Linked DNA regions of Neobacillus sp. PS2-9. The protein of the gene in region 1 binds, or shares a complex with, the protein of each later gene. Links are inferred from orthologs where the notes say so. Each region holds a gene or a part of one and is shown on either strand. Other genes may lie near its edges.

Region 1 (3,280 bases):
ACTTTATTCAACCCCGCTCTAATTTCCTTGAAGGAAAACACATCTTCGATTCTAAGCGCAGCTTTCGTCCGACCAAGACTTTCAAACTTTTTCCTTGTCTCATAAAGGTACTCCTTCATAACCCCATTATACTTGCCACGGTTTAAGACAAATTCAGTGACCTCATTAATCCAGCGTATTTCCTTACCTTGATTTTTGATTAAAAGTAAAAATCCATAGATATCCTTCTCATCAAAGGTACCTTCTGTCAATTTTCTATAGTAGTAATTCAGTAATGATTGCTCTTTTATATCCATTTCGATTTCTCCTAGATGTCATGATACTACCTATTGTACAACAGTTTGAATAACAAACAACGAATTTCATACGATAAAAGATTTGTATCTCAAAATTCGTTTCGCCATCTAATAAATGGGGTATCGAGAGCAGTAGGTAGATAACATTTACATAGGAGGGAAACGTATGGAAAATAAGAAGATGGCGCAATTACAGCAATCAAAAATCGACAACGAGCAAAAGGCTGGTTTGACTACTAACCAAGGATTGAAAATGGCGGAAGATGAGATTTCTTTAAAAGCAGGACTACGCGGTCCTACTCTTATGGAGGATTTTCACTTTCGCGAAAAAATGACCCATTTTGACCACGAACGGATTCCTGAACGTATTGTTCATGCACGCGGCACAGGAGCTCACGGTGTCTTTCAGCTCTATGAATCCTTACAAGAGTACACAAAAGCGGATTTTCTTACTGACACCTCGAAAACAACACCGGTATTTGTACGAATCTCGACCGTACAGGGTTCGAGAGGATCAAGTGATACCGTTCGCGATGTTCGTGGATTTGCGACCAAATTTTATACAGATGAAGGAAACTTTGATTTAGTTGGAAACAACATGCCTGTTTTCTTTATCCAGGATGCGATTAAATTCCCTGACTTTGTCCATGCACTTAAACCTGAACCACATACTGAAATCCCGCAAGGAGCCAGTGCACACGATACCTTTTGGGATTTTATCGGGCAAAATCCTGAATCTGCCCATATGGTCATGTGGGCAATGAGTGACCGAGCGATTCCACGTAGCCTACGTATGATGGAGGGATTCGGTGTCCATACCTTCCGTCTTGTCAACGCACAGGGGAAAGCACATTTTGTCAAATTCCACTGGAAGCCTGTCCTTGGTATGCATTCTCTTGTCTGGGATGAAGCACAGAGAATTGCCGGTAAAAACCCTGACTTCCATCGTCAAGACCTATATGAAGCCATTGAAAAAGGCGATTATCCGGAATGGGAACTTGGTGTCCAGTTAATTTCCGAAGAGGATGAATTTAAATTTGATTTTGACGTCTTAGACCCCACTAAATTATGGCCTGAAGAAGTGGTCCCTGTAAAAATCGTCGGTAAAATGACATTAAACCGCAATGTCGACAACTTCTTTGCCGAAACCGAACAAGTGGCTTTTCACCCTGGCCATTTGGTACCTGGGATTGATTTTTCAAATGACCCACTTTTACAAGGTCGATTATTTTCCTATACAGATACCCAGCTTTCTCGATTAGGCGGTCCTAACTTCCATCAGATTCCGATCAACAAACCGGTGTGTCCTTTCCATAACAACCAGCGTGATGGTATGCACCAAATGGCCATTCACCGTGGTCAAACAAGCTATCATCGAAACGGTTTAAATGCCAATCAACCGGAGCCAGTGCCTGTCGAGCAAGGAGGATTTGAGCATTATCAAGAAAAAGTGGATGGACGTAAAATCAGAGGTCGGAGTGAAAGCTTCTTAGACTTTTACTCGCAAGCGAAATTATTTTATAACAGTCAGGCTCCCTATGAACAGCAGCATATAAAAGACGCTCTTAGCTTTGAACTTGGCAAGTGTCATTCCGATTTGGTAAAAAATAATGCGGTTGCCCTTCTTAACCGTATTGATCGAAACATGGCCCAAGAAGTGGCTGAAAATATAGGGGCGGTATTGCCAGAAGAGAATCTCGAAGTCAAATCTGATAAGAAATCAGCGGCACTAAGCATGGCTAACACAATCAAGAAAACAGATACCAAAAGTGTAGCTATTCTAGTAACTGGCGCACCTAACACAGACCAATTAACTGAATGGATTAAAGTATTAGCACAGCATAACCTGAATTATAGTATCGTTGCTAATAAGGTCCAACCATTAAATGCTGTTCTTAAAATAACGGACACCTTTGATACAGTCGACTCAAGCCTTTTTGATGCCGCATTATTAGTTAGCAGTGAATCCAACCTTCCTACACCTGCTTTGGAGTTCATTGAAACAACCTACAAACACTTTAAACCATTGGCGATTTCTGTCAGTGAACCTATTGGATTTGAGTACAGCCGCATTCAATTAGATGAAGCTGGTGTCTTTGATTTAACAAAAACAGATATCCAACCATTTATCGAAGGCATTGCCCAGGCTCGTTTCTGGGAACGTAAGCTTTAATCCTATAAAAGATTTAGCCCTAACCTTTTGCTGGTTGGGGCTTTTCGTAGTATTCATTTGAATAGGACTCCATGTTAAAGATAAAGCTAAAAAGAATATATGTCGGTTAAAATGAGGTCAATATGATAGCCGTTTCACTCTTCTTTTCTTTCACCTTAATCGGTATTATTTCATTTTTTACGATAAAAAAAGCTACTCATACCTTAACGCTTATTTTTCTATTGATGGTAATAGAGTTCTTCTTCACCAGTTTTATCTCTGTTATTGTAGACAATGCCAAGCTATGGACTGTCACACAGAGTACTAGATACCTTATTATGTTTCGTGTAACAGAGGTTGTGGTTTTTCCCTTATTGCTACTTTGGTACATAGAATTGGTTAAAAGAGGGTCTTCCATCTCAAAAAAACTGATGATAAGTGTTTTTTGGGTAGGTGTTTTAGTTGGAGTAGAGGCGATTTTAAGCCATGTTCATATTTTCACCTATGAAAAGTGGAAGGTTTGGGGTTCCATTATCGTATGGTTCACCTTTCTATCTTTCCTCCAAATCCTGCAAGGTCTTTTTTGCCGGATCCTTTTTAAAGAGGGGATTAGTAAATGACAATTTTACCATTACCGGAAAAATTCGATGCAAATGAATGGTTTATTCTCTTTCATATCCTGGCTTTAGTGATCTTATTATATAAACTGCCAAAGAGATTTCCAACCTCTATCACTATCTTATTACTAATGTTTACGGTAACAGTAGCAAGGGTTGTTGACCATGTGATCGCAGGTCCACATGTTGATCTTTACGATATCATGGACTCGGGG
Region 2 (3,308 bases), 1.3 Mb from region 1 along the record:
TCCTTTGTTTTTACTATAAACCAATATATTAGCTGTTCCTAAATCAATACCTATATCAAAGTTAGAAAGCATATTTTCACCTTATTCCTTAGTTTTATTCAATAATAAACTACGATTAAGCCTAACATGAATGTGGGGGTAAAATGCTGTTTGTAAATAAACCGTTATCCATTTGTAAAGTTACAAGAAGTATCTTTCATCTTTGGAAGAAATTTGGATATGATAATTTCATGATCAAAAACGCATAGAAAAGGTTTTTTTTGTTAATACTTATTTGATGTTCAACTGCTTTTTAAAATTGTGTTACGATGTAAGGGTGAAAGCAGAAAAATGAAACCTGTTTTCAATTAAAACGAAATAAGGCAGTGTGAAAATATTGAATGCGAAACAAAATGTACTGGTAATCATCGGTCCAACCGCTGTAGGGAAAACAAAGTTGAGTATTGAAATGGCGAAACGGTATAATGGTGAAATTATCAGTGGGGATTCGATGCAAATCTACCGTGGAATGGACGTTGGGACTGCTAAAATAACAAAAGAGGAAATGGAATACATTCCACACCATCTTATTGATATTAAGGAGCCCTTTGAAAGTTTTTCCGTTGCTGAATTTCAAGAACTGGTTAGGGCTAAAATAGCTGAGATTGATAAAAAGGGGAAACTTCCGATTATTGTTGGAGGAACCGGCTTATACATTCAGTCGGTCATCTATGATTATCAATTTTCCGATGTTTCGGGAGATGAAGCCTATCGTCTTCAGTTGGAGGAAAGAGTCAAAGAAGTAGGAAATGAAGCACTTCACGAAGAATTGAAGGAGATAGATCCCGGAAGTGCTGCTCAAATACATCCCAATAATGTAAGACGGGTCATTCGAGCGCTGGAAATTTATCACCTGACCGGGAAGACGATGCAAGAATACCAAAGTCATCAGCAACCAGATTTGTTGTACAATACAGCAATAGTGGGCTTAACCATGGATCGGGACCAGCTGTATGAACGCATAAATTTACGGGTAGATATGATGATGGATGAAGGTCTCCTACCGGAAGTAAAAGCCTTATATCAACAGGGGCTGCGTGAGTGTCAATCCATCCAAGCCATTGGTTACAAAGAAATTTATGAATATTTGGATGGAAAAGTCACACTCAATGAAGCGGTAGAAAATTTAAAGCAAAATTCCCGAAGGTATGCGAAAAGGCAATTGACTTGGTTTCGTAACAAAATGAAGGTAGAATGGTTTGATATGAGTAATGTGAATAATTTCTCAAAAAAAATAGCCGAAATTTCACAATATGTTGAAGGAAAGCTACAAGTAAAATCGAATACATATTAGTAGAGATAAAAGAGGAGGATATACAAATGAAAACGACAATCAATATTCAAGACCAATTTTTAAATCAATGCCGTAAGGACAATATGCATGTTACGGTGTTTTTATTAAATGGGTTTCAATTAAGAGGACAAATTAAGGGCTTTGATAATTTTACGGTTTTGTTTGAATCAGAAGGTAAGCAGCAGTTAGTATTTAAGCATGCAATTTCCACTTTTGCGCCACAAAGAAATGTACAGTTGGATTTAGAAAACCAACAATAACTTATTTTCTCAAAATAGAGTCCATATACGGGCTCTTTTTGTTTTTTCAGGGATAAAGAGAAAACTTTTTTAATGAAAGCGATAGGTCGTGAATACACATAGAAATGAAGGATTATGCTTTCCTTTGTAGATAAAGTGATCCGAATTTATGACAAATAAATTCAAAGTAGTCATAGCTACTTTAAGTATACTGTCTGCAGAATGAGAGGTGAAAGCTTTGGATCAACCATTTCGCATGAAAAGTAACGGCCAAATAAGCGTTGTCCTCAATTCACAAAAGAAAAAAACGTTAACAAAAGAGGCGCCAGAATTCCAAGTTGTTCCAAAGATCATTCCCCCTGAGCACACGGCTTTAAAGGAAATAGAAGAGGAGCTAGTGGCTTTGGTTGGTATGGAAGAAATGAAGCGAATGATAAAAGAAATTTATGCGTGGATTTATGTGAACAAGAAACGGGAAGAAATGGGCCTGAAAGCTAGAAAACAAGCTCTCCATATGATGTTCAAAGGGAATCCGGGAACCGGCAAAACAACAGTTGCGAGGCTGATTGGAAAGCTATTTCAAAAAATGTCTGTTCTTACAAAGGGACATTTAATCGAGGCAGAACGAGCGGACCTTGTAGGAGAGTATATTGGGCATACAGCTCAAAAGACAAGAGATTTAATTAAGAAGGCACAAGGTGGAATTTTGTTTATTGATGAAGCCTATTCCTTAGGGCGTGGCGGGGAAAAGGATTTTGGAAAGGAAGCCATCGATACACTGGTAAAGCATATGGAGGATAAACAGCATGAGTTTATCCTTATTCTTGCCGGATATTCCAGAGAAATGGATTACTTTCTGACACTCAACCCTGGTCTTCACTCTCGTTTTCCTTTAGTAATTGATTTCCCTGACTACAATATCAAGCAATTGATGGAAATTGCAGGAAGAATGTTAGAAGAAAGGGAATACAATCTAAGTCACGAGGCCGAGAAAAAACTAAGGGATCATCTTATTTGGGTAAAGTCTGTCCTAAATCCCAATAGTTTTTCAAACGGGAGATATGTTCGTAATGTCATAGAGAAATCTGTACGGGCACAAGCGATGAGGCTACTGATGCTAAATAGCTATGACAGACACGAATTAATGACTCTAAGAAGTAATGATCTGGTGTTTGATGAAGATTAATAAAAAAAAACGGCGGAATGTAGAATCCGTCGATTTTTTTTATGTCCAGCTCCAGCGCTTTTCTAATTTTAGTGCGTCCCAAGATTCCTTGATGGAAGTTTCCAATCGAAGGTGTAGGAGAGTACTCTCAAAATGGTAACAAGACCAAATAACGAATACAGTTCCCATGAATCCACTGCTAATTTAAGGCCAATGATAAGTCCTGCAAGGATCGCCCAAACCGCATAAATTTCTGACCGAAGAACAATCGGTTTTCTACCTGCCAATAAATCACGGATAATTCCGCCACCAATACCGGTTAATACAGCAGCGACAATTACGGCGCTAAGCGGATGATTCATTTTTGCAGCATAGATGGCCCCTTGAATAGCAAAGGCGGATAGACCGATGGCATCGAAAAAGTTTCCCCATTTTTGCCAATGCCTAAGTAAATTGCTTGGAAATAAGAAGACAGCGGTAATGGATAGCAACGCAATTTGAAAAAATAATCCTTGTTCCCATAAAGCGGATACGGGAACGCCAATTAACAGATTTCGAATTGCCCCTCCTC

What was found.
Region 2: the proteins of RCG25_RS23610 (region 1) and hfq are in contact, whole or in part, in a crystal structure (PDB 3VU3), measured with the Escherichia coli proteins. The link is inferred for Neobacillus sp. PS2-9 from one-to-one orthologs.

Annotation. Positions count from the first base shown.
Region 1 is NZ_CP133269.1:4,724,088-4,727,367, forward strand. The notes cover bases 21-2,965. They hold RCG25_RS23610 (catalase), read left to right. Parts: upstream 21-462; coding sequence 463-2,469; downstream 2,470-2,965. Other genes in these bases: RCG25_RS23605 (hypothetical protein), read right to left, coding at 21-296; RCG25_RS23615 (hypothetical protein), read left to right, coding at 2,592-2,965. In the rest of the region: more of RCG25_RS23605, read right to left, coding at 1-20; more of RCG25_RS23615, read left to right, coding at 2,966-3,068; RCG25_RS23620 (hypothetical protein), read left to right, coding at 3,065-3,280.
Region 2 is NZ_CP133269.1:3,460,250-3,463,557, reverse strand. What follows is about bases 4-2,976. They hold hfq (RNA chaperone Hfq), read left to right. Parts: upstream 4-1,359; coding sequence 1,360-1,593; downstream 1,594-2,976. Other genes in these bases: RCG25_RS17430 (trimeric intracellular cation channel family protein), read right to left, coding at 2,827-2,976; spoVK (stage V sporulation protein K), read left to right, coding at 1,811-2,758; miaA (tRNA (adenosine(37)-N6)-dimethylallyltransferase MiaA), read left to right, coding at 377-1,333; mreBH (rod-share determining protein MreBH), read right to left, coding at 4-72. Also shown: more of mreBH, read right to left, coding at 1-3; more of RCG25_RS17430, read right to left, coding at 2,977-3,308. UniProt on the Escherichia coli protein: RNA chaperone that binds small regulatory RNA (sRNAs) and mRNAs to facilitate mRNA translational regulation in response to envelope stress, environmental stress and changes in metabolite concentrations.